Marinomonas mediterranea MMB-1: one gene and its partner. The protein of the gene in region 2 interacts with the protein of the main gene of each other region in a pairwise test. Links are inferred from orthologs where the notes say so. Each region holds a gene or a part of one and is shown on either strand. Other genes may lie near its edges. The genes, in order: trkA and MARME_RS08950.

Evidence for each region.
Region 1: the proteins of MARME_RS08950 (region 2) and trkA interact in binary tests that used the Escherichia coli proteins (3 or more experiments, as listed by UniProt). The link is inferred for Marinomonas mediterranea MMB-1 from one-to-one orthologs.

Annotation. Positions count from the first base shown.
Region 1 is NC_015276.1:8,300-24,060, reverse strand. What follows is about bases 8,832-11,771. They hold trkA (Trk system potassium transporter TrkA), read left to right. Parts: upstream 8,832-9,584; coding sequence 9,585-10,958; downstream 10,959-11,771. Other genes in these bases: MARME_RS00060 (TrkH family potassium uptake protein), read left to right, coding at 11,039-11,771. In the rest of the region: MARME_RS00115 (LysR substrate-binding domain-containing protein), read right to left, coding at 1-673; MARME_RS00110 (carboxymuconolactone decarboxylase family protein), read left to right, coding at 824-1,159; MARME_RS00105 (tautomerase family protein), read left to right, coding at 1,290-1,691; MARME_RS00100 (DUF4865 family protein), read left to right, coding at 1,693-2,217; 3'(2'),5'-bisphosphate nucleotidase CysQ, read right to left, coding at 2,657-3,520; MARME_RS00090 (RNA-binding S4 domain-containing protein), read left to right, coding at 3,563-3,982; DNA-processing protein DprA, read right to left, coding at 4,022-5,350; def (peptide deformylase), read left to right, coding at 5,655-6,161; fmt (methionyl-tRNA formyltransferase), read left to right, coding at 6,246-7,283; 16S rRNA (cytosine(967)-C(5))-methyltransferase RsmB, read left to right, coding at 7,459-8,817; more of MARME_RS00060, read left to right, coding at 11,772-12,487; ybaK (Cys-tRNA(Pro) deacylase), read left to right, coding at 12,514-12,984; MARME_RS00050 (lysophospholipid acyltransferase family protein), read right to left, coding at 13,019-13,921; gmhB (D-glycero-beta-D-manno-heptose 1,7-bisphosphate 7-phosphatase), read left to right, coding at 14,144-14,764; MARME_RS00040 (MFS transporter), read right to left, coding at 14,890-15,761. UniProt on the Escherichia coli protein: Part of the constitutive potassium transport systems TrkG and TrkH. May regulate the transport activity of TrkG and TrkH systems. Binds to NAD(+) and NADH.
Region 2 is NC_015276.1:1,955,272-1,970,863, forward strand. What follows is about bases 11,598-14,368. They hold MARME_RS08950 (PTS sugar transporter subunit IIA), read right to left. Parts: upstream 13,323-14,368; coding sequence 12,873-13,322; downstream 11,598-12,872. Other genes in these bases: mgtE (magnesium transporter), read right to left, coding at 11,598-12,582; MARME_RS08945 (HPr family phosphocarrier protein), read right to left, coding at 12,592-12,861; MARME_RS08955 (RNA polymerase factor sigma-54), read right to left, coding at 13,340-14,368. In the rest of the region: Asp-tRNA(Asn)/Glu-tRNA(Gln) amidotransferase subunit GatA, read right to left, coding at 1-932; Asp-tRNA(Asn)/Glu-tRNA(Gln) amidotransferase subunit GatC, read right to left, coding at 948-1,235; MARME_RS08900 (rod shape-determining protein), read left to right, coding at 1,478-2,521; rod shape-determining protein MreC, read left to right, coding at 2,543-3,379; rod shape-determining protein MreD, read left to right, coding at 3,376-3,849; MARME_RS08915 (Maf family protein), read left to right, coding at 3,858-4,454; rng (ribonuclease G), read left to right, coding at 4,447-5,901; MARME_RS08925 (YhdP family phospholipid transporter), read left to right, coding at 5,918-9,733; MARME_RS08930 (carbon-nitrogen hydrolase family protein), read left to right, coding at 9,748-10,569; ribosome biogenesis factor YjgA, read right to left, coding at 10,691-11,224; more of mgtE, read right to left, coding at 11,230-11,597; more of MARME_RS08955, read right to left, coding at 14,369-14,809; lptB (LPS export ABC transporter ATP-binding protein), read right to left, coding at 14,876-15,592. UniProt on the Escherichia coli protein: Seems to have a role in regulating nitrogen assimilation.

The DNA of each region.
Region 1 (15,761 bases), 2.0 Mb from region 2 along the record:
CCGCAAGACTGTGACTCGACATAACCTGTCGCCAATGAATTTGATTTTGATCCAATTGGCAGATGGCCGCTTCGCGAAACAAACAGGTGCGTTCAAACATGATGAGGGGAAGGGCGCTTGTCTGAGGAGGCGGCAACGGAAATTGAGTCTGCTTGGATACAATCCAACGCATTGGAAATTGAGCAATGACTTCATGCCACTTTGATGCCACGCTTCCATCCGTCCATACCCAAGCAAGATCTAACTTACCCGTGCGAACCCCGTCCAATAAATCTTTGTTTCGCGCCACCTGTATTTCAATTTCGATATTTGGGAATGCCCGACTGAAGGTTGCCAGCGCGCCGCTCAGTAACCTCTCTCCAAAGTCCTCTTGCAGTCCAATTGAGACTTTGCCTGTCATTTCATACTCAGCAAAACTTACAAATGCTTCATCGTTTATCATCAACATTTTTTGAGCGTAAGTAAGTAATCGCTCACCGAATGGCGTCAGTATAAGTCCTCTTCCCGACTTAACCAAGAGCGGGTGCCCCGTTTGCGCCTCAAGCTTTTTAAGCTGCGCACTGACCGCTGAAGTAGAACGATTTAACTGTATCGCCGCTTTAGCAAAACTGTCGAGTTGAACGCCTGTTACCAGTGTTCGCAACGCTTCTAAATCAAGTGTCGGCCTTCTCACAATTCAATAACCATCCTGTTTTTTAGGATTAATGATTCCAAATATTTCGATTTTTTAAACCATAAAACCATCTTAGTCTATTTGTATCGACTTATTCCAGTAAGCCATCGTTCTTGTAACGACTTCTGGAATCAACACGGAGACAAAGCAATGACAACTAGAGACACACATTCACCCGCTCAAACAGCCTTTGGCGATATCGCGTCAGAGTTTGCCAACCTAACGGATGACATCTTGTTTAACCAAGTGTGGAAAGGGCAAACACTTTCCAGCAGGCAAAGAAGCTTAATCACAGTGTCGGCTTTGGTCGCCATGAACCGAGGGGAGCAATTGCCATTTCACCTTCATAGAGCAATCGAGAACGGTGTGTCTATAGAAGAGCTCAGCGCGGTCATCACACATTTAGCATTCTATTCAGGCTGGCCATGTGCCGCATCGGCATTTGAGAGGCTAAAGGATGTGAAGATAGCGCAGGAACAAAAATGACATGCCACGCTAAAAAGAAGGTTAAAAGCACAAGCGATAAGAACAAGCAGAGACCTTTGTACAAAATCACGAGCGAAGCCGCGAAAAGGTCTCAGATACAGTTTGAAAGCAATATTAGGAGCAATACCGTATGCCACTTGTACGTATTTATGTAGACCAAACGAGATCTGATGCTGAAACTGCATCCCTTTCGAATACATTACAGGAGTGCTTAGTGTCGGACTTCAATGTCCCGAGAGACGATCAATTTCACATCATTCATAAACTGGATCGCACGCAAAGAACGATCAATACATCTTACGCAATGCCAAAAGGAAAGCAACGCAGTAATGATTGGATCTTAATTGAGATTACAGGAGGAAAACCTCGATTAAAGGAAATGAAAGCGCGCTTTTACAAAGTTGCTGCCACGAAAATTAGCGTCGCACTCAATATAGACCCAGCCGATATCATGTTTGTGTTATCACACAACCACATCGAAGACTGGTCATTTAGTCACGGCGACATCGCCACACTCCCAAAGGAAGCTTAATATGATTGCCGCACAATACTCGTTTACGTTACCCGCCACGTTTCCAATATCTGATATTGAAACACGAGTTCGTAACCTTGGACATAAGCTGGACAGCTTTCCGGGCTTAGGCTTTAAAGCCTATCTGCTTTCTACACAACAAGCGGGCAGTAAAATAAATCGATATGCGCCGTTCTACCTTTGGAAAAGCGAGACTGGCTTGGTGAACTTTCTAAAATCAGATGGCTTTCGAGGTTTAGAAGACAGTTTTGGACGACCGCAAGTCATTCAAACGTTACCACTTACGGTCTATACATCAGACCAAATCAAGCAGGCAACTTTCGCTGTACGAGACAGTATTCCTGTATACCCCGATAACACGTTAAGCGATCTTTTCGAGCAGGAAGACACACAGGGAAGTTTGCAAAAACAAGATACAAACTGCGTTGCTTATGTCGCAAGCCTAGGGAAGGTTCGAATGAGTCTTATGAGCTTCAGTCTTATCAGAGAAACAGCCTATCAAGGCGAGAGTGAGCAGGAATGTTAATACCTTTCAATCACTCTTAACGAAGATAGGCTGTTTCTCTGAAAGACCCAAAGGGCGTGGGCTAAGCTTTCTTTAATTCTTTGTTAACTTTCTTGCCAATATGCTCAATATTGGACAGCGAAACTTGCCTCGAATAAAGAAGAGTTATCCACACACTGAAGCCAGTGGACTTGTTCATACCTTCCCTAGACACTCAGGGTTGGGAATTACAGAGATGGCGCTTTTATCTTGAGCAGCCGGATGAAATAAAGGAATGCGAGAATACGGTTATCTATCAAGTTGGTTACGTCGCGATTGGCCCCGAGACCAGCGAGTCCACCTATTAATACGTTAATAAGCGAGTAACCCGATTAATGACCAATAAATAAAGGGCGGCAGATAGGGTAGGTTTAATAAGCCTCTCCTATCTTACCTAAATAAGCCTTGCCTAAACCTCAGATTATCCGTTTTCTTGCTGCTTATACCAATTCACCACTCGAGCAGCGATCTGTGGATTCGCTATGATGAAATGGCCATTTAATAACGTGTCGCGCTGATTATAACGGAACGGATCGCCCTTTGGTGTAATCAATACACCGCCCGCACCTTCAACAACAGCTTGTTGAGCGGCAGTATCCCATTCACATGTAGGGCCGCGACGAAGGTGCAAATCAGCAATACCTTCAGCAATACGACATCCTTTAATAGAGCTTCCTTTTGGCAGCTCTCTGACATGCTCGTATTCTTCAATCAACAGTTGTTTAAAGTCTTCCGGTAACGCGGGGCCGTGACTTCGGCTCGTCATAGCGACAAAAGGGCTGTTTGGTTCTCTGACTTTTATCACTTCCACATCGTCGCCGCGCCACTTCATCGCGCCCGTTGGAAGGTCGTTCCAGAGATCGTGTTTTCTTAGTGATTCCGTCGCACCAAAATACCCTTCAGACGTTGTTGGCAAATAGACAATGCCCAACACGGATTCACCATCAATCACCAACGCGATATTGATACTGAACTCTCCATTGCGCTTAATAAACTCTTTCGTTCCATCTAACGGATCTACAACCCAAAGTCGACGCCATTTGGATCTTTCTTCAAACGGTTTAACATCTTCTTCTGATAGAATTGGAATATCCGGTGTTAATTTTTTTAAGCCTTCAGAAATCACTTTATGTGCAGCTAAATCTGCTTCCGTTACAGGACTGTCATCAGACTTTTGTTGAATACCCAAATCCTCTTGCTGATAAATTTCCATGATAGCATCAGCAGCATTGTGTATTATTTCTTGTAGAGCTTTAAAAATTGGGTGGCGACCAACATCCTGCATAACAGCCTCAGTACAAACAATTTAGGGTTAACGCGATAACATATGAGTAAAGCAGAAAAGCAAGCCTCACCACAAGCGGTAAGATTAGATAAATGGCTTTGGGCCGCACGTTTTTATAAAACCCGCACACTTTGTAAGGAAGCAATCGACGGAGGAAAGGTAATTTATAACGGATCTAAGGGCAAAGCCGCCAAGAACGTCGAAGTCGGATCAGAGATCCGCTTACGCCTTGGTTGGGATGAAAGAACCATCAAGGTACTCGCTTTGAGCGAACAACGCCGAGGCGCGCCAGAAGCGCGCTTATTGTATGAAGAGACCGCAGAGTCCATTGAAAAGCGCGAACGTCGTGCGCTGGAAAATAAATCCTATGGTGGACGGATTATGGCCGACCACAGACCCAACAAAAAAGAACGCCGAGATATACGACAACTCAAAAAAGATGTCTTTAACTCATTTGACTAAACTCAGCATAAGAACCGAGTTAACCGCTTAACTCGGTTCTTAGCATTTTAAATACATACCTTGTTGATTTGAAATTAAACTGTTTAACTCCAACTCCATGAGAGTCTGCATCAGATTGGGTGCAGGCCAATTTGTCAGACGAATCAATTCGTCAAAGTCCAACCCAACCCTTTCTCGGTCTAAATGCGAGAACACTGTTTTGGCGTCCTCAGATAAATAGTCCGGTAAGCGATTCTGAACGGGCACATCGAATGTTTCCTTTACGCTTTCCCCTCCTGAATTCGTCAAGAGAGGCGACGTTGAGAAAGCGAGCTCAGTTGAGGACACGGGCTCAAGAGACGACGTATACCCACTGTCTCTAAATGATCTAGATGAAATCGCGTAAGACATAAACGGCGACTCTAAGTCTTCTAACAGGTCATTCGCGGAACGTACAAGGGTCGCTCCTTGGCGAATCAATGCATTAGGGCCTGATGCGAGTGTATCGCCAATATGGCCAGGCACAGCGTAGACAGTTCGATTCTGCTCGAGCGCATACTTAGCGCTGATTAATGAGCCACTGCGCTCAGACGCTTCGACAACGAGTACACCAGAACTGATACCGCTGATAATTCGGTTTCTAGGAGGGAACAAGTGCGCTCTTACTTCTGTTGTTAGCGGGTATTCACTTACTAGTACACCACCTTGTTCAACAATCTTCGTAAACAATCCGATATTTTGTTTCGGGTAGAGATTAAGCAATCCCGTGCCCATCACAACCACGGTCTTTCCTTGAACATCCAATGCGCCTTGATGAGCATAAGTATCGACGCCCATGGCACCACCACTGACAATACAGATGTCTTTCGAGGCGAGCGTAGCGCTCCAATCTTGCGTGGTTTTACAACTAAAACTTGAAGCACGTCGAGCGCCAACAACACCTAAACAAGTTTGATGCTGCAACACAGCTGGATGACCTTGCACGTAAAGAAACGTGGGGACCACCGGTATTTCTCGAAGTAAACGAGGGAAGCGGTCATCATCGCGAAATACGATGTGATGCTGCTCGTGAGCTTGCAGCCAATGCTTGGTTACTTCTCGCTTTTTCTCTGCGTCTTCAGGCAGAACATTCGAGTGTAAAAAGGCCATAGCGTGAATGGCGGTCGGCTTAGGCCATTTGAGTTTCTGCAAGGTTTCAATATCTAAACGGTCTTTTAACGTCGTTGCGGCTTGTAAAGGCGTTGCCACTTTTAAAGGCGTTGCAACTTGGTCAGTTTCTAATGTCTTTAGATACGTATAAAGGCGCGCTAATCTCGTAGGGCCAACGCCGTCGATAAAGCTGAGGCAAAACCATTGCTCTAGCGAAAGGTCTAGGTAGGTTTGATCCATATACGGTCCTTGTATTGATCATATTGATTGTCGTCGTTATTACGTCACACTTACTTGCATCACGAGCGCTATTACCGAGCGGCGTAACATGAATGCTCCCTCAAAACACATTTCTGAGCACAGGCTTTCACTTAATCATGAGGTGATTAAGACTTTCTATTGGCGCTATTCAATCATATTGCACAAAATTCGGCCATAGGCACTCGGCGTTGTCGCCTTGTTTGAGTTACAATAAAGAGAATCGAATAAGGCTTTTTGGGGCGACCCAAAACAAAGTCAGTACAGAACTATTTGGAATACCGCTATGGCAGTTTTACCCGTATTAGAATACCCAGATCCAAAATTGCGCACCGTCGCGAAAGAGGTCGAGCAAGTCACTCCTGAGATTCAAGCATACATCGACGATATGCTGGATACTATGTATGACGAAAGCGGCATCGGTCTTGCCGCGACACAAGTTGATATACACCTACGTATTGTCGTTATGGATCACTCAGAAGAACGCAATGAACCAATGGTGTTTATTAACCCAGAGTTTGTTGTATTAGACGACGAGCCAAATGAGTTTCAAGAAGGCTGCTTATCCGTACCAGGGTATTATGAGCACATTTACCGAGCTGCAAAGGTAAAAGTCAAAGCCCTTGATCGCGACGGTAAGCCATTCGAAATGGAAGTCGATGAACTCATGGCAGTTTGCGTTCAACATGAGATCGATCATTTGGACGGCAAGTTATTTGTCGACTACATTTCTCCGCTAAAGCGCAATCGAATCAAGTCCAAACTTCAGAAGCTCCAAAAGAAGCGTGCATAGACATTGCCTAAGAAATGAAGCAGATGAATCCCTAAAGATCAGGCTCCGGCCTGATTTTTTTGTTATCGAATAAGGAATAATTGAATGTCACAAGACACCACAACCTCTCACGATAAACCCCTTAGAATTGTATTTGCAGGCACGCCAGAATTTGCCTCGGCTAGTCTTCAAGCGGTATTGGATAATGCGCAAGAAAACCACTACGAAGTCATTGCCGTTTATACCCAGCCCGATCGTCCAGCAGGAAGAGGGCAAAAGCTCGTTGCCAGCCCGGTCAAACAGCTTGCCCTTGAGAATAATATTCCCGTTTATCAGCCGTTAAATTTCAAACTAGACGAAGATAAAAACGCCTTAGCCAATCTAAACGCCGACATTATGATTGTCGCAGCGTACGGCATTATCCTTCCCAAAGTGGTATTGGATACGCCTCGATTAGGATGCGTAAACGTACATGCTTCCTTGCTACCACGATGGCGCGGTGCGGCGCCGATCCATCGTTCATTATTAGCAGGGGATGCAAAGACCGGAATCACCATTATGCAGATGGACGTCGGCTTAGACACTGGCGATATGTTACTCAAAGTAGAATGTGACATTCTTGAAGAAGACACCTCTGGTACTCTGCACGATAGGCTTGCACCGCTTGGTGGAGAGGCGTTGATTAGCGCGCTTGAGGAAATCAAACTTGGTACGATTACGCCGGAAAAACAAGACGAGGCGTTAACTTGCTACGCAGGTAAGTTGACCAAGACAGAAGGTGAGGTTAACTGGGAAACATCTGCTGAAAGCATTGCGCGTCAGGTACGAGGCTTACATCCATGGCCTGTTGCCTATACGCAAACAGAGTCTGGCGTAATGAAAATTCATTCAGCGACAACTGTTAACTCTGAAAGCATTGAAGGAATTAACGCGGATCAGGTTATTGCAGCAGGACAGTCTAACTCTGGAACCATAATCGCATCAGGAAAAGAGGGTGTATTCGTTCAAACAAGTAATGGCATCCTCGCTTTAGAAACGGTTCAGTTCCCCAGTGGTAAACGGATGTCGGTTCAAGATGCGTTGAATGGAAAGCATAAAGCCTCTTTGAGTGTCGGGCGCTCGATGTTAAAAGCCGATTCTTAAGCACGCCTTAGCGCTGTTCGTTAGAACGATTCCTTAACGATCACCCTTAGATCATTCTTTAGCACTACTCCTTAATAGATACCTTGATAGTTAGTAGTAGTGCTAATAATGTTAAGTAGAGCGAAGCGACTTACTAGGCCCTGTGAGTCAATAAAACAATTAAGAGAAAACACGAATGTCAGATGTTCAACAAAACCCACCTTCACTTAGCGCTCGCGAAGCCGCCGTTGAAGTAATCACACAAGTGTTGCTTCAACAGGGCTCTTTGTCGACTCAATTATCAAAGATTCAGGGCAAAGTAGATTTCGATCATCACGCATTGTTAAAAGAGTTTTGCTTTGGTGTTTGTCGTCATTTCCCGACGCTGAACTCGATTGCATTGAGCCTACTCGCAAAGCCTTTTGAAGAGCGTGATTACGATGTCTATTCGACGTTGCTGTTAGGCCTTTATCAACTTCAGCATATGAGTACACCGGATCACGCTGCTATAAATGAGTCGGTTGAACTTTGTCGCACGCTAAAAAAGGACTGGGCCACGAAACTCATAAATGCTGTTTTGCGCCGATATCAAAGAGACAGTGAAGAGATCATTTCAGAGATTTCGTCTCAGCCCTCTGTGGCATTTAATCTTCCTAAGTGGCTCGTGAAACGTATTAAAAAGAACTGGCCTGACAGTTTTGAGTCTATTGTTGAAGCCAGCAACGAACGTCCTCCGATGTGTATTCGAGTTAACCTTGATAAGGTTTCACGTGAAACATATAAATCATGGCTCGATGAGGAGGGCATTGTTTCACGTGAAACACTCTCTATAGACTCAGGATTGTATATTGAAAATCCAGTGCCTGTTTTTGTATTGCCAAAATTCGAAAGCGGATTTGTGAGCATCCAAGACGAAGCCGCTCAACTATCTGCTCGGATAATAAACCCTCAACAAGGCGAAAGGGTATTGGATGCCTGCGCAGCGCCAGGAGGAAAAACGGGGCATCTACTTGAGGCAATGCCGAATCAAGAACTAACGGCAATTGAACTGGAACCTTGGCGACTCGAACGCATTGAAGACAATCTAACGAGACTCGGCTATCAAGCCGAGTTGATCGTGAGTGATGCAGGTGACCTAAATAACTGGTGGGACAAAACAGCGTTCAACAAGGTCTTACTCGACGCACCTTGTTCTGCAACAGGTGTCATTCGACGCAATCCAGATATTAAGATTAACCGAAAGCCAGCTGATATTTCAGAGCTCGTCGAAATTCAGTCGACGCTACTGGATAACGTTTGGCAAGTGGTTGAAGAGGGCGGATACTTACTTTATGCAACCTGTTCCATCATGCCAGAAGAAAACAGCGAACAAGTAGATCGCTTTCTCGCTCGGACTTCAAACGCATTAGAAGTTCCTCTGAATACCATTAATAGTGGTTTTGCGATGAACATCTCAAATGCAAAAACGGATCACGGTATTCAGCTACTGCCCAAACGAGACGGACATGATGGTTTCTACTATTGCTTGTTTCAAAAAACGGCTGTCAAAAATTAAAAATGATCGTCACGACCGAATGACAGCTGTCTTTCTTGATAGAGCGTAGTCAAACGACTTTAGTAAACTGACTACCGCGCCCTCATCAACTACAACCTTACTCTGCAACTAACGCCTTAAAAGGAGTGTTTCACGTGAAACACTCCTTTTTTATTATCTGTCTAATGCAACTTACTTCTACGACAAGGCTCTCTGTAAAACAAAGCTCTCTGAAAAATAGAGCGATCTAAAACAAAGCTCTTTAAACAGAGCCTTTTGTAAAATAAAGCGCCGTCTAAATCGATCGTTTATCGACGACTTTCTTTGAAACACTTAACGCGCTTTCAATGACAATACTTAATTACAACACTAGAAAATATGGTAACGGAAACACATGCACAACTAGCGAGGGATTCAGGATATCGGCAGATGTCGGCAATAGTCGGCGTGATGAGTTCCGCTGTTCTGATGGTCGATCTGACGACTTAAGAGATAACAAGAGTGGTACGAGAGACTGTATAAAGAGTAGGTAAGTGGTCGGATGTATGCGGATATATTACGAATTACCACAGCCAATGAAAAAAAGAGTCAATTAATTTGAAATAGACATTAAAACTAACGAAGAAGGAGTTTAGAATTAACAAGATAGGAAACGACATTCGTACTTCAGGAAAACCCGAGCGAGTCGATATACTTCAGCGTGTGAGTAATCTCGTCTTGTTCACCGCTTCCTTAACATACTAGCAAATCAGAACCTGAGTGAGAGCCATCTCCTCCTAAGGCAGTATATGAAAATTATCATTATCGGTGCAGGCCAAGTTGGGGCCACTCTTGCAGAGAATCTTGCAAATGAAGATAACGACATTACCGTTGTCGACAGTAATCAACAAAGGCTGCGAGAGCTGCAAGATCGACTCGATATTCAAACTGTAGAAGGAAGTGGGTCACACCCAGACGTACTCGATCAAGCGGGTTGCAATGATGCCGATATGCTCATCGCAGTGAGTAACCAAGACGAGATCAACATGGTTGCCTGCCAAATTGCACACACGCTTTTCAAAACCCCGACAAAAATAGGCCGTGTTCGATCCAGCGCCTATGCGAAATACCCAAAACTATTTTCCGACGCTGCGTTGCCGATCGACGTGCGTATCAGTCCAGAGAAAGAAGTCACGAAACATCTAAGCCGCCTAATTCGTTACCCAGGTGCGCTTCAAGTGATGGAGTTCGCAGAGGGCAAAATCCAGTTAGTCGTGGTTAAAGCTGAGACAGGCGGGCCGCTAATCGATCAGCCAATTAGCTTTTTGAAAGAACACATGCCTTCCATCCAAACCCGTATTGCTGCGATTTATCGCGATGGTCAGGCGATTAAGCCCGATGGTAATACGCACATTAGAGCAAACGATGAAGTCTTCTTCCTAACGGCTCAACGCGATGTGTTGGACGTCATGAGTGAACTGCGCCCACTTGATACACCATACCGTAGAATCATCATTGCAGGTGGCGGTAATATTGGTGAGCGCCTAGCGCAAAGTTTGGAAAAAGAATATCGAGTAAAAATTATTGAGCGCAGCCCAGAGCGTTGTCGATATCTCTCAGAAACACTCAACAGTACAATCGTTCTAAACGGAGATGCATCGAAACAAGAGTTATTGCTGGAAGAGAACATAGAATCAACCGATGTTTTCTGTGCGCTGACAAACAATGATGAAGCCAATATTATGTCGTCCATGCTTGCAAAAGTACTGGGGGCGAGAACGGTCATGACCATCATTAATAACCCTGCTTACGTTGATATTGTTCAAAAGGGCATGATCGACATTGCGATCTCACCTCAGCAAACCACCATCAGTAGTCTTCTATCCTATATCCGTCGCGGTGATGTTGTGAACGTTCACTCACTGCGTAAAGGGGCAGCCGAAGCATTGGAAGCCGTCGCTCATGGCGACTATAACTCTTCTAAAGTCGTTGGCCGTAAGATCTCAAATATCCACCTTCCAGAAGGCGCAACCATCGGTGCCATCGTGCGAGGCGATGACATTATATTGGGATCGGGAGATGTGAAGATCGAAGCCGAAGACCACGTTATCTTGTTCGTCTCCAACAAGAAACAAATTCCAGCAGTAGAGCAATTGTTCCAAGTAGGACTTACGTTCTTCTAACGTCACCACAACACTCAGACAACCAAATGAAGATCGACGTGCTGACCAGTCAGTCGTATTAAGAGAAACGGAAAAAACATATGCGCATACAGGTTATTCTAAGGGTGATTGGTATCCTAGTGATGGTGTTCAGCTTATCGCTTATTCCACCCATCATTGTCTCCTTGATCTATCAAGATGACACACTCGGCGCGTTTGCCTCAGCGCTTGCGATTAACCTGTTGAGTGGCTTTCTTATTTGGTTTCCAGTCCGAAACCAACGAGCAGACTTAAAAATACGCGATGGGTTCGTGGTGACCGTTCTCTTCTGGTTCGTATTGGGGCTATCCGGTTCAGTCCCATTTCTTATCTCGACGGACCCCGTTCTGACTTTTACCGACGCGTTATTCGAATCTATTTCAGCATTAACCACAACCGGTGCAACCATCATTACTCACATCGATGGATTACCCCCTTCCATTTTATTCTATCGTCAGCAGCTCCAATGGTTGGGCGGAATGGGGATTATCGTACTGGCTGTGGCTATCATGCCGATGCTAGGCATAGGGGGTATGCAGCTTTATCGCGCCGAAACACCTGGGCCAGTGAAAGACTCCAAGCTCACGCCTCGAATAGCAGAAACCGCAAAAGCACTTTGGTATATCTATGCATCGCTAACAACGGTCTGTGCAGTCGGCTATTGGTTAGCAGGTATGACCTTGTTCGACGCAATCTGTCATAGCTTCTCTACTGTCGCAATCGGCGGCTTTTCAACGCACGATGCCAGTATCGGTTATTACAACAGTGTCGCGATTGAAGTGGTGTGTTCACTCTTTATGTTCATATCGGCAATCAACTTTGGTTTGCACTTTTACGCATGGCGAAATCAAAGCGTCTTACACTATTTCAAAGACCCAGAAGCGCGCTTCTTTATCTTTATATTGTTTTGTACCGTCACATTGACGACGCTCGGACTGACCTTAACTGCTACCTACGACTGGGATCTCGCGTTCCGTTACGCGGTCTTCGAAAGTATTTCAATTGCGACCACCGCTGGATTTGGCACCTCAGACTTTTCAGCATGGCCGCATTTCTTACCCTTCTTGTTAATTGTTACTTCCTTCGCTGGCGGTTGTGCAAGCTCCACTGGCGGTGGTATGAAGGTTATGCGTATCCTTCTGATTCTGAAACAAGGTGTACGAGAAATCCAAAGACTTGTTCATCCTAGTGCTGTGATCCCAATTAAAGTAGGCGGAAAAGCCATTCCTGAACGAGTCGTTTCGGCCGTTTGGGGTTTCTTCTCTGCGTATCTCATTGTCTACGTTATTCTGATGATTGGCCTTATGGCGACAGGCATCGATCAGGTGACAGCGTGGTCTGCGGTGGCAGCAACGCTTAACAATCTTGGACCGGGTTTAGGAGACGTCTCCGCCAACTTTGCGGGTATCAATGACCCAGCCAAGTGGATGCTTTGCTTCTCTATGCTATTAGGGCGTCTTGAGGTCTTTACCTTGCTTGTTTTATTTACGCCGATGTTCTGGCAACGATAAAACAAAAAGCAAAAGGAGAACGTTACGTGACACCAGCAATCAATCAATTAAAAAAAGCCAAAGTCGACTTTTCCCTACATGAATACGATCACGACCCGAGTTGTAAAAACTTTGGTAATGAAGCGGCTGATAAACTGAATTTACAACCCGAAGAAGTGTTTAAAACATTACTCGTGTCAGACGATAAACTCTTCTTCGTCTGCATCGTGCCGGTGACTGGAACCTTAAACCTAAAACGAGCAGCATCCGCGCTTAAGGTCAAAAAACTGCGTATGGCCGAACCTAAAGAAGCCGAGCGTCTCACAGGGTATTTAGTGGGCGGTATTAGTCCTCTTGGACAGAAAAAAGCACTAGGAACTCTGATCGATCAAAGTGCACTAGAGTACGATAAGATTTATGTCAGTGGGGGAAAACGAGGACTAGATATTGGTTTATCTCCCCAAGATCTAGCAGCTCAGTGTCGGCAGGGACAGTTTTCAGATATTCGTGAATCGTAAGGAGGTATTCACGCTTCACAACGCAGTATGGCGGCTAATCATTATCCGACGATCTAGGATACAAAGACGAACCATCCGCTTGCTTTTTAAAGCGCTTATACTCCCATTGATATTGCTCAGGGTGACGTAATATCAATGACTCAAGACTCTTATTTAGAGAAGCTGTAGAAGTTTGTAAGTCCTCACTATAGAAATTTTCATTTAGGGGAAAGACTTCGAACTTCAGACCTTTTTGAGTTTGAAAGACGGCACAGATAAACGCCTTCGCGCCAGACTTGGAAGTTAACTGACTCGCTAACGTCATGGTGTAAGCAGGCTGTCCAAAGAAGGGGACGTATTCACCACTGCCTTCTGCTGGAACCTGATCAGGCAGAATCCCAACAACACCGCCGGACTTTAATGCTTTCATGAGCTGCATGACACCGCGGCGATCAGTCGGTGCCAGTTCCGTCCCCGCTCTCTTGCGAGATTCAAGAATAAACGCATCCATTGCTTTGTCTTTCTGCGGACGATACATCGTCGTCATCGTGCGCATCTGAGAAACGAACGACGGAATGTATTCCCAACTGCCTAAATGCGGCGCCATTAACAACACGCCTTGCTCGCTTTCTAGTGCGTGTTTGAACTCATCTACGCCCTCACCAAATTCTAGCAAGGTCAGAAGCTCTTCTGGCGTATGCGTCCAAGCATGCAGCATCTCCATCCCCGTCTGTCCGATGTGCACTAAGCGTTGATTACGAAGTGCCTTACGCTCATCCAGTGCCATATTGGGAAAGCAGAGTGCCAAGTTTTGATCAATCCCTCTGACCGTGCGTTTATCTAACCGAATAAAGAAACGGCCAAATAATCGACCTAGTGTTCGCTTGACTGAAAACGGCAAAGCACCGATAAGCTTTAAACTTGTAACAAGCGCAGACTTAGGCTGATCTGAGGACATAGGCCACCATTAAATAAAAGCAGTTAAATACAAACACAATTAAAGACAACGAAAAACAACATGATAAGAAGCGCTATTGTACTCTATTTCTTCGACTCAAACGTCATCAATAAAAGTCGCATTGATCGAACAAACACAGTAAATTATAGGCTAACTTCCCTCGACTTCTTTGATTAACGCATTACCCAAAAACGTTCCTTGAGCGTACTTGAAAATACAGACATGCGAAAACAAGACACAATAAAAGCGACAGAAACGAAAATGCAGCAAACAACCGATAGAAACAACAGTAAAACTAAACCTATTATCTTGCTTGATAGAGACGGTGTTATCAATTATGACTCTGACGCCTATATAAAGTCGGTTGATGAATGGCAGCCCTTGCCTGGGAGTATCAAAGCCATCGCAGCATTGTCAAAAGCAGGGTTTCGGATTTTCGTCGTAACCAATCAATCAGGCATTGCACGCGGCTACTATGATGAAACGGAATTGAACGCCATGCACACGAAAATGCTGAATTTAGTTCATTCTGAAGGCGGGACAATCGAAGGCATAGAATATTGCCCTCATGGCCCAGATGATGGCTGCCATTGCAGAAAGCCTTTGCCCGGTATGATTGAAACCATTGAGTCCAAGATAGGCGTCGACTTTACGCAAACAAGCGCCATTATTGTCGGCGATTCAAAACGCGATTTAGAAGCCGGTCATGCTAGAGGCTGCCACCCTTCATTAGTTCTAACGGGCAAAGGTCGTGACACTCAGTACAAAGCGTTCGATTTTTACTTCGATGTCTATGCAGACCTTGCTGCATTTGCGCTAGCGACACTGCATAAGTTTAATTAATTAAGGAAGGTGTGAACAAGTCCACTGGCTTATTCTGCGCTTTATCTATCATTGTCTATAAAAAGTAAGTCCTATAGAAGATGATAGATAAAGTGCTTTTGCGAGCGTTTAATAACAATCGCAGGTTAATGTGATTTCGCTAGCTTCAATACATAAGTCCAGCTCAAAACAAAGAAACCAAATAGGATCATAAGCAATATCGGAAATGAGCCTACACCAAACGCATCGATTAAAGGGCCAGTTAGCGATGGCGCAACCAAGGCGCCCAAACCACAACAAAAGAAAATAATGCCCGTACGTTTACCTGTTAACGTTAGAATCCGATTGGCGAACGAGAAAATCATAGGAAACAACGCGGAGCAACCAAAACCAAGACCGAAGACCAGCATAGCCAACATCCCTTCACTAGAGCCACTGACGTTAATCCCTAGAATCGAAACCGCGCACACACACATCAAAGCATACACACAGGGCACTAACGCTAACCAACGCAATAAGGGGACAAATATCAGTCGACCTAAAGACATGGCCATAAAGAACCACGTCGCCAATACAACCGCACTGTCTTCACTCATGCCCATTAAACTGCCATACGTTGAAATCCAACCCGCCACAGTGACTTCAATTCCAACATACAAGAAGATGACAAATAGAAAAGCACCAAACAGCTTAGTCTGCTTTTTAGGTTCATCAGATTGAATACTAGAAGAGGTTTCTAATACGGGCGTTTTTTGTTTAAGCAACAGAATAGGGAAGAGCACAGAATACAAGCCTATCAGCCAGATTCCCCACCCATAGCTGCCACCTAACCCATTCATCGCCACAAATATAAGCGGTGCAACCATCGCACCTAAACTGTAACTTAAATGCAGAGCAGTGACATAGGACTCGACTTTCTCTCGATGCAACCACAGCATCATCAAATTACCGCCCGTATTGACGGACACTTCGCTTGCGCCAAGTAAAACAAACAATCCAATCAGTACCCACAGGGCGG
Region 2 (15,592 bases):
GGCGCGATGACGTAGTAAGAAGGAATGCTAAGGTTTAGGTTAGGGAGTGAGATCTCTTGGACGGTAGCGCCCAATTTTTCAAATTCTTTCACTGCATCCATGATGACCTGTGCAACGTCAGAGTCTAAGCCGTCACCGAAATATTCTTTAGGAAGGCCAATTTTTAAGCCTGCTAATGGTGAGTCTATGGACGCAAGATAACCTTCTGTGGCTGTCTCGGAGCTGGTTGAGTCGTTTGTATCGAAACCTGCAAAAGACTGCAATAAGTACGCGCAGTCCTCGGCGCTTCGTGCCATAGGGCCAGCTTGATCAAGACTAGATGCATAGGCAATCATGCCAAAGCGAGAGACTCGGCCGTAAGTGGGTTTTAAGCCGGTGATGCCGCAAAATGACGCAGGTTGGCGAATAGAGCCGCCGGTATCTGTGCCTGTCGCGGCAACACAGAGTCCTGCTGCAACAGCTGCTGCGGAGCCGCCAGAAGAACCTCCGGGAACAGTATTGATATTCCAAGGGTTTTTTACTGCGCCAAAGTAGCTGTTTTCATTGGATGAGCCCATTGCAAACTCGTCCATATTTGTTTTTCCTAGTGCGACGGCGCCAGCTGCTTTAATGCGTGCGGTGACAGTCGACTCATATGGAGGTACAAAATTATGGAGAATTTTTGAGGCGCATGTTGTAAGTACGCCTTCGGTACAAAATAGGTCTTTGTGGGCAACAGGAATGCCAGTCAGCGGAGAGGTCTCTCCGTTTGCAATTGCGTTGTCTGCGGCTTGTGCTTGCGCCAATGCTAGCTCATCGGTGACCGTAATAAAGCTGTTGAACTGCGGATCAATTTCGTTGATGCGTTTTAGGTAGTCTTGCGTTAACTCAACGCTTGAAAGCTCTTTTTTGCGCAGTTTCTGCGCGAGAGATCGGATGTTTTGATCAATCATTTATAGGTACTCTAATTAGTCGATAACTTGCGGTACTAGAAATAAGCCAGACTCAGTCTGAGGGGCGTTGGATAAAAATGCCTCTCGACGATCTTGTTCAGTCACGACGTCTTCACGCAGTCTTTGGGTCGCCTCTAGTGGATTAGAAAGGGGTTCAACTCCATCTGTATCGACTGACTGCATTTGTTCTACTAAATCAAGCACGCTGGATAATGAGTGCTGATATTCTTCTGCATCCTGATCGCTAAGTGATAAGCGCGCCAGATGTGCAATCTTTTGCACGTCTTGTTTCTCTAGGGACATGATCCACCTAATTTATTTTACGTTTGAAAAATACTTTTTATTGTATCCGCATCTGCGTATACGAGAAAGATCTAGTAATGAAAAACTGGTTATTAATCCCAAGAAACAAAAAAAATCGAATAAACAAAGAAATAGAACACATTTATTACGTAATCATAGTGGAATCACCTTGCTCAAATGACCGCTGGTTGGTACATTTTGTCGCTGTTCATATCGTTTTTTTGTTCAGGGTGTAGGAATTCATGTTTAAGAAAATCAGGGGAATGTTCTCAAGCGATTTGTCGATTGATCTAGGAACGGCAAATACCCTTATCTATGTACGCGATCGCGGTATTGTGCTTGACGAACCCTCAGTGGTTGCGATTCGTCACAATGGAAATCAGAAAACGGTAGCCTCAGTAGGTGTAGACGCCAAACGTATGTTGGGTCGTACACCGGGCAATATTACAGCGATTCGCCCTATGAAGGATGGTGTCATCGCAGATTTTCATGTTACCGAAAAAATGTTGCAGTACTTTATTTCTAAAGTGCACGAAAATAGCTTATTAAAACCAAGCCCTCGCGTATTGGTGTGTGTGCCTTGTAAGTCGACTCAGGTTGAACGAAGAGCCATTAAAGAATCCGCGTTGGGTGCAGGTGCAAGGGAAGTGTATATTATTGAAGAGCCAATGGCTGCGGCGATCGGGGCAGGGCTACCTGTTGCTGAAGCGTCTGGCTCAATGGTTATTGATATCGGCGGTGGTACCACGGAAATTGCAATTATCTCTCTTAACGGCATTGTTACTCGCGAGTCTATTCGAGTCGGTGGTGACCGATTTGATGAAGCGATTACAACGTATGTGCGACGTCAGTATGGTAGTTTGATTGGTGATGCTACGGCAGAGCGTATAAAAACTGAGATTGGCATGGCATACCATACGGGAGAGGAGCTTCAAATCGACGTTCGTGGTCGAAATCTTGCCGAAGGTATTCCTCGCTCGTTTACATTGCGAAGCACGGAAATACTGGATGCGCTGCAAGAGCCATTGGCGCAAATTGTTCAAGCGGTCAAAGGTGTGCTTGAACAGTCTCCTCCAGAGCTTGCTGCTGATATTGGTGAAACAGGTCTAGTATTGACCGGTGGTGGTGCGTTGTTACGTGAGATCGATCGTTTAATCAGTGAGGAAACAGGGTTGCCTGTTATTGTTGCTGACGATCCGTTGACTTGTGTCGCCAGAGGCGGTGGTCTTGCAATAGAAATGATGGATAAGCATGCATCTGAGTTATTTACAGCGGATAATGAATAGTCTGTAAATTAGGGGTCTGCTATTAAAAACTCATTTTTCTTCACGGGTAAGGTCTCCGGCGTAAGGTTTTTTATGTTGGCCGCTTTGTCCATTGGCATGATAGTGGCAGATGCTCACTATCATGCTTTTACAACGGTTCGTCCTTATTTTACTTGGTTAGTCACGCCCATACAGCTTGTGGTTAATGCGCCTAAGCAGATGCTAAGTTGGGCAGGCGATCATTTAGAAAGTCGTGAAGACTTGGTGCTGGAAAATCAAGGGCTAAATGAAGAGCTGTTGATATTACGCAGTAAGTTGCAAAAACTTAATGCGCTTCGTGCTGAAAATGTGCGCCTGCGTGAGTTACTTGATGCTTCGCAGCGTGTAGACGAGAAAGTCGTTATGGCGGAAGTAATAGGCTTTGATCAGAACGCCTACAGCCATAAGGTATTAATTGACAAAGGGTTCTCCTCTGGGGCTTATGTTGGACAACCTGTTTTAGATGCAACAGGGGTCTTAGGTCAAGTGGTAGAGACCGCCGCTTATACTAGTCGCGTTCTCTTAATAGCCGACGCTAGTCACTTTGTTCCTGTAGAGCTTGCTCGTACTGGGCTTCGAAGTGTGCTTCGTGGTACGGGTGATCTGAAGCGCATGGAGCTAATGAGTGTGCCGCATACGGCCGATATTAAGAAAGGCGATATACTGACTACGTCAGGGCTCGATAAACGTTTTCCCATTGGTTATCCAGTTGGTGTTGTGCGCTCCGTCAAGCATGTTGCAGGGAATCCTTACTCTGAGATTGATGTTGTTCCATTGGCTCAGCTAGGTCGCAGTCGCCATGTTATGCTAATTGATCGTCCGGAGCTAAAGAGACAATGAAATCTAGCTTTATTTTTCTATTGACCTTTATTGTCGCGTTAATGCTCGAAGCTCTTCCTTTTCCCGATGATCTTGTTTGGTTTCGCCCAGAATGGGCACTACTTGTCGTACTATACTGGGTAATAGCGTTGCCTTATAAAGTAGGTGTAGGAGTGGCGTGGTTTCTTGGGCTGATGGTTGACCTATTGCAAGGTGGTATAATTGGTCAGCACTCTTTAACGTATGTCATCATTGCTTATGCTTGTGCATTGTTTTATCAAAGGCTTCGTATGTACATGCGTTGGCAGCAAGGTGTCTTTATATTTTTGCTTGTTAGTATCAATCAACTGGTTAATTTTTGGTTGGATCACTATGTTGGCAATGCTGAACCGACTCTAATGATATTTATGCCAGCGATTATTACCGGCTTTTTATGGCCTTGGTCTTTCGTGGTGCTGAGAAGTATTCGTCGACTCTATTCTATTAGTTAGGAATTATAATGATTATCCTCGCATCCGCATCCCCTAGGCGCAAAGAGCTACTTGGTACGTTTGTCGGCTCATTTGACGTGATGCCTGCCGATATTGATGAGACGCCATTAGCGCTAGAGCTACCTAAAGAGTATGTTGCAAGAGTAGCAAAAGAGAAGGCCTTTTCAATTGCTGATAAGCTCAACATAGACTCAAATGCCATTATTATTGCATCGGATACGAGTGTCGTAATAGACGGTGAAATTTTAGGGAAACCTGATGATCTTGATGAGTCTAAAAGGATGCTGCGCTTGCTTGCTAATCGCTCTCATGACGTTATGACGTCGTTATGTATTTGCGATTCTCGCTTACAAAGAGTGGTGACAGATGTTGTTACAACGAACGTAGAGTTTAGGAATATCTCCGATGTGGAGATTGAGTTGTATTGGCGTACTGGTGAGCCGATAGATAAAGCGGGCTCATATGCTATTCAAGGTATTGGAGCTAGCTTCGTTAAGTCTATGTCCGGTTCGTATTCCGCTGTTGTTGGTTTGCCGCTTTTCGAAACCGCTAAACGTTTAAATGAATTTGGTGTTCAAATTTTTCAGGAGAATAACGATGAGTGAAGATGTTCTCATTAATGTAACGCCAATGGAGATACGGGTAGCATTAGTCGAAAATGGCGTGTTACAAGAAGTCTATATTGAGCGTTCTAGTCGCAAAGGTATTGTAGGTAACATATATCAAGGTAAAGTTGTCAGAGTTTTACCAGGTATGCAGGCCGCTTTTGTTGATATTGGTTTAGAGCGGGCTGCATTTATACACGTTTCCGAGATTGCTGACCGTGATGCGGTTAATCCCAGTGATCAAATAGGCGACTATTTGCGAGAAGGTCAATCGCTCGTTGTTCAGGTTACGAAGGACCCAATTAGTACCAAAGGTGCTCGTCTAACCACTCACTTGTCTATTCCTTCAAGATATTTGGTGTATATGCCTGACCAAGCACATGTCGGTGTAAGTCAGCGTATTGAAGATGAAAGTGAGAGAGAGCGCCTGAAGTCGCTTGTGTCTAAAGCCTTGACGGATGCAGATGAAACAAGCGGCTATATTCTACGGACCGCTGCAGAGAAGGCTGGAGAAGAAGAGATTCTTTCGGATATTAAGTTTCTCACGCGGTTATGGCAGTCCGTCAAAAAGAGGATGAAGAGCGCTAAAGCTCCGTCGGTTATTTACGAAGATTTACCGCTTCATTTAAGGACAATGCGTGACCTTATTAGCCTGACAACCGAAAAAATCAAGATCGATTCTAAAGAAAATTTTGCCAAACTTAGATCATTTGCTGACGATTTCATTCCAGAACTTTCCAATCATATTGAGTATTATCCTGGTGAGCGCCCGATATTTGATCTTTATAGTGTCGAAGATGAGATTCAAAGGGCTTTAGACCGAAAAGTGTCATTGAAGTCTGGAGGGTATTTGTTAGTCGAACAAACTGAGTCAATGACAACCATCGATGTCAATACTGGGGCGTATGTCGGCACACGAAACTTAGAAGAGACCATTTATAAGACCAACTTAGAGGCAGCGACGGCTATTGGTCGACAGCTTAGGTTACGTAATCTTGGTGGAATTATAATCATCGATTTTATCGACATGGAGGATGAAGAGCATAAGCGTCAGGTTCTTCGCATGTTGGAAAAAATACTTGAAGTGGATCACGCAAAAACGAAAATCACGGGTGTGTCTGAGCTAGGGTTAGTCGAAATGACGCGTAAAAGAACGCGAGAAAGCCTAGGTCAGGTTTTGTGTGAGCCATGTCGAGCTTGCCGTGGTAGTGGCTTGGTAAAGACGCCTGAGACGGTATGTTATGAAGTGTTTAGAGAGATTCTTCGTGCCGATCGTGCATATAACTCTCAAACGTATACTGTGTTGGCTTCGAGTTCGGTCGTTGAGCGTTTCTTAGACGAAGAGAGTGTTGCAGTCGCTGAGTTGGAAGCTTTTATAGGTAAAACAATTCGATTCCAGGTTGACCCTGTTTATACGCAGGATCAATATGATGTCGTATTGAGGTGATCCAGAGGGTAAAGAGGTGAAAAATGTTTCTCGATGGATTGTGAATTTGCTATGGTGGTCGGCCGTCGGCTTTGTCGTCGTGCTCGCTGCCATTGTTGTTAGCGTAAAGCAGCTTTTACCTTTAGCAGATCGTTACCGCCCTCAAATAGAAAGCAATATTAGTCAAATCATTGGGTTGCCCGTTCAAATCGAAACGTTTGGCGGGAGCCTAAATGGTATTGATATATCGATTAACATTTCAAAGTTAGGTATTAGTACCGTAAGCGGCGAAGCAGTTGCTTCTGTTGATCAAGTCGCTCTGTCCTTCGATACCTTTAAGTCCCTGCTTACTCTTTCTCCTCAGTTTCGTAATGTGCGCGTAAATGGGCTTTCCCTTCACCTCAAAGAGTCGCACGGTAAGATCGGTCTTGTTGGCTTTAATTCGAATGCTTCGCCTGATTCCGTGTCTGACCCTGAAGTCGTTGCGGAGCGAGTGATTGATTATTTATCAAGCCAGAAGCAATGGATCATTAATGACTCGAAGATATCGTTAACAAGTGAAAACTTTGATTCTCAAATGCTTCGTATCCCAACATTTGTAATACGTGAATACGCCGATCGTACGATGGGGCAGGCCGAGGTTTTTGTTAATGATCAAATAACGCCAATAAAACTGAAAGCAAGAATTAAGGAGTCTTTTGCTGGGTTTGGTTCCGGAAAAGTGGACGTGTATGCAAGAATTCCAGAGCAAGTGGCATCTTTGGAGTGGATTGAGAGTGAGCGATTTACGTTTCTTGATCAAGTGAAAGTTGGGGGAGAGGCGTGGTTTGCCTATGTGCCTGATTCTTCTTGGTCATTGCGGTTTATACCTAGTCGTTTAGTAGTAAATGGTAACGATGGCTCTTCATTAGGCGTGCAAGGTGACTTTTATACCCAATATCGACGTGCGTCTAATGATCTTCGTATTTCTGTTTCGAACATGGTGCCAAGTTTTACAGGTTTGGAGGTACTTCCTAGAACGAATCTAACATTTGATTATGACCTCGATGAAAAGCGAGCACTATTGTTATTTGATGAGCTGGATGCTCAGTTTGCGAGTGCTGTTGGCGTAAAGTTTTTGCCAGAATCGTGGATGGCCTCAAAGCTTATAAAAGGGTTGGAAGGGCAAGGTTACCTAAAAAATGCTTCGGTAAGAATATGGGGTGATCGGCATCAGCATTTTCAATATATAAGCAATCTTGAAGACGTTGCTGTAGTCGGTTTTAGGGGGATTCCAAAAGTAAATCACCTAAACGCTATATTTAGTCTGACTGAAACGAACGGGTATATCCAATATCAAGCGCTAAATTCCACCCTGCAGTTTAATGAGGTCTATGACATAAGTTGGGAGACTGATGCGCTGGAAGGGCTTGTTGAATGGCGTACGCAAGATAAGAGAACGACGGTCGTCGGCACGGATCTTAGTGTCAGTAGACATGGTGCTGATATCGGTGGTGAATTCCGCTTAGAGGTGCGTCCAAATGACGAGGATTGGATGGTTCTCAATATATCAGGGCGCAACATTCCTACACAAGATAGATTGGATTATATACCTAAGCGGGGTCTTACCTCGGATTTAAAGGAGTGGATAAAGGTCTCTTTGTCGAACGGGAGAGTGTTGGAAACGGGGGTGGTCGTTCAAACTACACTGCAACATGCTGACCCACAGATACGATTAGAATTAGAAACTGAAGGTTTGGATATCAAGTTTGCCAATGACTGGCCAGTGGCTAGAAATACTAAGGCCGTACTAAATATTCAAAATGACTCCGTGAATGTTGATGTTGAATCGGCGAAGTTTGGCGACCTTGATATTTCGGACTTACTCGTTGCTGTGCCTATTTCGTCAGGTAAGGCTCGTTGGATTAATATTAAAGGCAGCGTTAAAGATGATGCTGATAAAGTGCTTACCTCGTTGCGCGCAACACCGTTAAATGATCGTGTATTGAAGGCGTTTGATGATTGGAGTTTGCGCGGTGAGGTGGCGGGACAGTTTTCGGTATCGGTTCCTCTATCTGGGGAGAATGCACCGATTGTGGATGTCGATTTGTCATTCAAAGACAATGATATTTATATTCGTGACCTTAATTTTGAGGGGCGAGTTATAGAGGGGGTGCTTTCCTTTAGTTCAAAAGAGGGTCTTCACGATTCTCACCTTGTTGTTGATAGCTTAGGTGGAAGGACTGACATCGAGTTGTTGTCGGATTACGTTCGCGACGGTGAGCTCGCTATTGCTGGTGAGCTGAAAGGCACCTATAAAGCGAGAGAGTTGGCTCAGTGGAGAGGGTTGTCACAAGCGGTAATAAGTAAAATCGATGGAAATGCGACATACCAAGGTAGTTTTAGTATTAATAAATCGCAATCCAATCAAATCGATTTGGATATCTACTCATCCCTTGATCAATTAGAGTTATCGCTGCCTTCCCCTATGGATAAGGCAAAGGGGAGTGAAGCTTTTGCAAAGGTTGATCTCAAATTTCATCAGGATGATGTCATTATTGATGTTAATTACAATGATTTTGTAACGGCAGAGATGGCTTTATCCAATAATGAGTTGGTTGGGGCAAATATTGGAATAGATCAGTCAGTTGACGACATGGCGTTAAATAAAGGGGTGTATATACAAGGGCGGCTCCACAGTATCAGTGTGCCTGAATGGAGTGATGCCATGTCCGATATAATGCCAGGCTCTGGTACTGATTCCAATGTTGATACACCTATTCAGTTAACGAAGCCAACATGGTTGAAAGGGCTTGATGTGGTGCTCGATCAGGTTATTGTGAATGAACTTAATATATTGAACAATGTTAAGATCGATCATCGTACTGCCTCCGCCGCCGATACTGTCTTTGTGAACTCTGATGAAATGGAGTTGCGTTGGTCTTCAAACCAACATGGTCCTGTTTTTCATTTTGGCTTTTTGAGTTGGAATACGTCAGATAAATCATCTGACACGAGCGCCGAGCAAGGTGCTTTCCTTAGCGCTCGCCAAGTTCCAAATGTGACGCTTATCTTAGATGAGTTTTATCTAAATCAGCAGCCGTTAGGTGATTGGAATTTACAGATCAATCGACTTGGCGGTGGGCGTGTAAAAGTAAGCCCTATAGTCACCCAACTTGATAATGGTAGCGTTGACGGTAGCTTGTATTGGCAGGAAACTGGCGAAGAGAGTAGTGTAGAGCTGTCTTTAAAGTTAACGGGTAATAAGGCTGAGGAAATAACGAGGAAGTTCTCGGATGTTCCTTTTATTAAGTCTGATGACTATCAATTTGATATTGCTTTGGCGTGGCAAGGGACACCGTTTGACTTCGACAGAGAGACGTTATCTGGGCGTATAAAGTTTGACGTTGAAGATGGTAACTTTAATCAAGTTGATCAGCTTCCGCCCTTTTTGAGGGTGTTGGGGATATTTAATATTGATACGTTGGCTAGGCGCTTGACGTTTGATTTTTCAGATCTCTATGCTCCAGGTTTACCTTTCGACTCTTTCAAAGGGTTGTTGACCTTAAATAATGGGCAGTTAAAAACCACGGAGCCAGTTACAGTGAGCGCGCCAACCGCTGAAATTGAGCTAAATGGCAGTGCTAATTTAATTGATGAAACGTTAGATGAGAGATTGACTATTACACTTCCAATTTCAAGCACATTGCCCATCGCTGGTTTTTTACTTGCGACACCTCAAATAGCTGGGCTGCTTTTTATTACGGATAAGCTTATAGGTAAGCAGATATCTAAAGTAACAAGTGTTCAGTATTCGATCGTGGGGCCATTTTCTGATCCCAATGTTGAACCTGTCAAATTCAAACCAAATTGATCGAGGTATAAGTGATGCGTATTGCCGGAATTCAAATGACCAGCACTGCAAATATAGCCTCCAATTTAGAGTATGTTAAAGCAGCAGTAGCAAAAGTTGCGCAGCAAGGTGCGGATCTTGTCGTGTTACCTGAAAATGTTCTGTTGTTCTCTGGTCGGAAGCTTAAAGTGGTTGCTGATGAAGAGCTCGAATTAGGGTTGTTGAGCAGCATCTCTGGTTTAGCGAAGCAATATAGTTTGCCTATTTTAATTGGCTCTCATCCCAAGGCTACGAGATATGACGGCTCCCAAATGCCAAGAGGCAGGGTTCGTCAATCGAGTATTTTATTTGATGACACTGGGGTGCAGTGTGCGCGGTATGACAAAATACATCTGTTCGATGCCGCAGTATCGGATAAAGCGGGTCAATATCGAGAGTCTGATTATATAGAGCCTGGCGATTTAACTTCGGTCGTTGTGAATATTGCTGGAGTGCAGGTGGGCTTATCTATATGTTATGACCTGAGGTTTCCTGAGCTTTTTCGTGAATTGGCTCAAAAAGGTGCTGAGTTGATTGTTGTTCCGGCTGCATTCACTTATCAGACGGGTAAGGCGCATTGGCAAGCGTTATTGCGTGCTAGGGCAATTGAAAATCAGTGCTATATTTTAGGTTTAAATCAATGTGGCTGGCATACTGAAACACGTCAAACCTATGGTCATTCGCAATTGATTGATCCTTGGGGTGAGGTTGTTAGTGAGCTAGGAGAAGAGCCTGGTGAGCTGTTAGAGGTGCTTGATTTAGATGTTTTGAAGGTAGTTAGAGAAAAAATGCCATGTTTGCTTCATAGGCGTATTTAGCGTGTTTCTTTTGTGTAGTGTTTGATGTAGTGGTCTGAAAGTGCAGGTAAAATAGATTAAATACACCTTGAAATGCGTTTTGTGCTGATTCTAGGTGTATTTAAATCTAGTGGCTAGTAATCTATAGATTGAGCTTCTTCTCTTGTATCTCGCGTAATAGTTTGAAAAGCTTTTTCTTACTGGTTGTTTTGTTGCCTTGTTCCGCTTCTTTTTGAGATTGTCTTATAAGTTGACGAAATTGCTGGATGTCGACATCAGGGTTTTCTTCAATGTATTTTTTGAATACTTCTTGACTACTATCTGCATTAATCAATTGATCTCGTGTTGCTTCAAGTTGATGAAATAGCTTGTTATGCAGTGCTGAGGTGGTATCAAAAAGATCAACTCGATGTTGAATCGCTTCATGATCCTCGCTGCGCATCACTTTACCAATATATTGAAGATGGCGGCGTTGCGCTTCTCTCTGTTTGATTCGGTCTGCCTCATCCAGTGCGTCTCGCATGGTTTCGGACATGGGGACTTTTGCTCTTTGTGATTTGCTCAGAGCGACCAGTTGCTTACCGAGGTCCTGAAGCGCTTCCATTTCTCGCTTGATCTGAGTTTTGCTCTTATAGTTTTCGTCGTCAAACTCGTCGTATTGTTCAAATTCTGTCATTGTATTTACACTAAAAATAAAGTTGCTAAACCTAAGAATGATAAGAAGCCGACGACATCGGTCACTGTTGTAAGAATTACGCTTCCCGCAAGTGCTGGGTCAACGCCTAGTTTCTTTAGAATGACGGGGAGCATGGTTCCCGTGATGGCGGCAAATAATAGATTGATAATGATTGCTGCGGCAATGATATAGGCTATCTGGAGATTGTCAAACCAAAGAGCTGTCATTGCTGCGATAACGGTTGCCCATAATATCCCGTTGAGGGCTCCGACCACAATCTCTCGATTGAGTAGCCACCCTGTATTGGTTGCACCGATTTGATTTAGGGCGATTCCTCGAATAACCAAAGTCAAAACCTGTGAACCAGCGATTCCGCCCATGCTGGCTACTATTGGCATTAGAATGGCGAGCGCTACGATTTGATCTAACGTGTCCTGAAACAGTCCTATAACGTAAGAAGCAATGAAAGCGGTGACTAAATTGACTCCGAGCCATACAGCGCGTCGCCGAGTTGTTTTTAAAATGGGAGCGAACGTGTCTTCGTCATCCTCTAAACCTGCCATCGATAGCATAGAGTGCTCAGCTTCGTCTCGAATGACATCAACGACATCATCGATTGTAATTCGTCCCAATAGTTTTTTTGTCTCTGGATCAATCACTGGCGCTGAGACCAAGTCTAATTTTTCGAAAAGCTGAGCTACTTCGCTGGCAGGCATGTCCGAAGTGATTGTGGTCGTTTCCGTTTCCATTATTTCGCGAACAGTAGAAGAGGTGTCTGCGACTAATAGTTTTGTGAGAGGTAAGGTGCCTAGAAATTTGTCCGATCGACTGACGATTAATAGATTATCAGTCATGTCAGGCAGTTCTTGGTGTCGTCGTAAAAAACGAAAAACGATATCGACCGTTATATTGGGTCGGATCGTAATGGTGTCCGTGTTCATGAGTCCGCCTGCGGAGTCTTCAGAATAACTCAGCAGGGTTTCTACACGGGCGCGATTTTGCGCTGTCATTGACGCGAGAACTTCTTTTACAAGAGTCTCAGGTAAATGTTGAAGAATATTGGTTAAATCGTCGTGCTCAAACTGTTCAGATACGGCAACAAGTCGTTCCGTATCCATTGTTTTCATGAACTGAGCACTGATGTCTTCACTTAAATATTGAAGAACCTCACCTTCGTTCTTATCGTCGATTAGGTCCCAAAGCAGCTTACGTTCTTTTGGTGGAGAAGATTCTAGAAGTCTTGCTACATCCTGAGCGGGTAGAGCACCATTGAGCAAATACCGGATTTGCATCGTTGTTCCAGACTCAAGTGATTCATTTACTGTCTGGAGGTGTTCTTGAGTGGTTTGCTCAGTCATGTAGTGGGCTTACTCCGCTTCGCCGAATCGATTAGCAATGACCTCGACGATTGCGTCCATAGCGTCTATTTCATCATCGCCGTTCGCCTTTATTTTTAAATCTGTTCCTTTACTAGCCGCCAGCATCATCATAGCCATGATGCTTTTTCCGTCTACGTTTCGACCATCTTTTTCGATGGTAATATCGCACGAAAAGCGAGTCGTTGTTTCAACCAGTTTACTGGCTGCCCGAGCATGTAAGCCTAGTTTGTTTACAATAGTGACGGTCTTTTCCTGCATGGCAGTCGCCCTTATACTTGTTGTAGAAATGAGGTTATCAATTCTTCGTTTGTTGTAGTATCACGTAGTCTCTTTAATTTATCTGGAGATTGTGCCATTTCTGCAATTTGAGATAACGTCTTAAGATGTCCCTCGCATTCGTTAGGAGGGGCTATCAGTGCAAATATTAAATCAACGGGTTGTCTGTCTATTGAGTCGTAATCAATGGGTTTTTCTAGAGACATAACAACAAGGGCAGCATGATTTGCTTGTTCAAATCTACAGTGCGGAATTGCTATTCCGGCTCCGACGCCAGTACTGCCGAGCTTCTCTCTTGCTAAAAGCGCATCGTAGACTGCTTCTGACTCACAATGCAGCCTCGCCCCAATAGCCTCGGCTAAAAATTCCAGAACTCTTTTTTTGCTGGCAATTGGTTGATTAGCAAAAACCAGCTCACTATTGACTAATTTTTCTAAAGACATTGTTGATATGACCTACCTTAAATAAGGCGCTTTCGTTCATTGGAAGGAGGGATGTTCATCGCCTCGCGATATTTTGCGACGGTACGTCTCGCAACTTGTATTCCTTGCTCGGCAAGTATCGTAGCTAGCTTATTGTCACTAAGAGGCTTTTTAGCCGGTTCTTCTGCAATAAGCTTTTTAATCATGGCACGAATAGCCGTTGAGGAGCATTCTCCGCCAGAGCTTGTATTAACATGACTCGAAAAGAAATATTTGAGCTCAAAGATACCTTTAGGAGTATGCATGTATTTTTGAGTTGTGACACGAGATATTGTTGATTCATGCATTCCGACTTCTTCTGCCACGTTATGGAGTACCATCGGTTTCATTGCCTCTTCGCCATACTCGAAGAATTCGATCTGCCTATTTACGATACAGCTGGCGACCTTTAGTAGGGTTTCATTTCTACTTTGAAGGCTTTTTATAAACCACTTGGCTTCCTGTAGCGAGGTCTTTATGTAGTTTACGTCTTCCGAAGACGCTGACTTGTTTGCCATTGCTGAATAGGTTTCGTTGATCTTTACTGGTGGTAGCGCATCATTGTTTAGTTCAACTTGCCAAATACCATTTTTCTTTTTTACTGAAACATCAGGAATAACATAGTCAGTGTCTGAGGTGTCAATTGTCGAGCCGGGTTTTGGGTTTAGTTGTTGTATAAGCGCGATAACGTCTTTAAGCGCCTCTTCCTTTAAGCGTGTTTTCCTACATAGCTGGGCAAAGTCGCGATTCCCGAGAAGTGGTAAATAGTTATCGATAACGTTATGGGCGGGTTTAAACAATTGGTGATTGTGAAAGCCTTCCAGTTGGACTAATAGACATTCTCTTAGGTCTTGCGACGCAACGCCAACGGGGTCAAATCGTTGGACGCGATGTTGGACAGCGACAACTTCATCGAGCTCTAAGTCTTCAAGTTCAGAGGCAAGGGATTCAAAGACTTCTTGCACGCTGATCGATAGGTAGCCATCGGGTTGAACGCATTCAATTAAAGCATATGCAATTTCAATGTCTCTATCAGAAATATGAGTAAGGTTTAGTTGCCATATTAGATGGTCTTGTATATTTTCGGATTCAGAATTTCTACTGTCTAAGTCGAAATCACCATCAAATAAAGGTGCGTCAGAGGCCGCTGCTGTATTTTGATACGTGTCGTCCCAACTACTGTCGATAGAGAGTTCTTCAGGGATACTTTCCGTCCATTCAGACTCTACTCTTGCTTCTTCTGAGTTAGTGTCGCTCTCTGCTTTTTTTTCGGTTTGATTGCTGGATTCTGATGACGCTGCAGCTGCACTCTCGTCTTCATCTAGTTCAAGAAGTGGGTTAGATTCCAGAAAATCGTGTATTTCCTGTTGCAGGTCAATAGTTGAGAGTTGAAGTAAGCGTATCGCTTGCTGCAACTGTGGAGTCATAGTTAACTGCTGACCGATTTTTAGCTGTAATGACTGCTTCATGGAGCAACTCTTCTTTTATGGAACGCGTTATGCATATTACTCCCTTTTTATTTGAAAAATAAGAGCTTAAAGCTTGAAGTCGTCGCCTAGGTAGACTTTTTTTACTTGTTCATTGTTAATAACGTCATCTGCATTTCCTGAGGCGATGATGTGTCCATTTCCTACAATGTAAGCCTTGTCGCAAATGTCTAGCGTTTCTCTAACATTGTGGTCGGTAATTAAAACACCAATGCCGCTGTCTGTGAGGTGTTTTATGATTTGCTTAATGTCGCCGACCGATATAGGGTCGACACCAGCAAAAGGTTCATCAAGTAAAATGAATTTAGGGTTCATTGCCAGTGCGCGTGCGATTTCTACCCTTCGTCGCTCTCCACCCGAGAGAGCCATGCCTAAATTCTTTCTAATATGAGTAACATGAAATTCTTCAAGCAATTTTTCTAGTAAGTCGCTTCGTTCTTGTTTAGTCAGTGTTTTTCTAGTTTCTATAATGGCTGCAATGTTGTCTTCAACAGACATTTTTCTAAAGATAGATGCTTCTTGAGGGAGATAGCCAATGCCTTTTTGCGCGCGCGCGTGCATCGCATCCTTAGTTACATCCAGGCCATCGATGAATATTCCTCCAGCATCATTTGCTACCATGCCAACAATCATATAGAAACAGGTCGTTTTGCCCGCGCCGTTTGGACCTAACAGGCCAACTGCTTGTCCAGATTCGACGGACAGTGACACATCGAGCACAACTTTTCGTTTTTTGTACGCCTTAGCGAGATGTTTGGCTTCCAA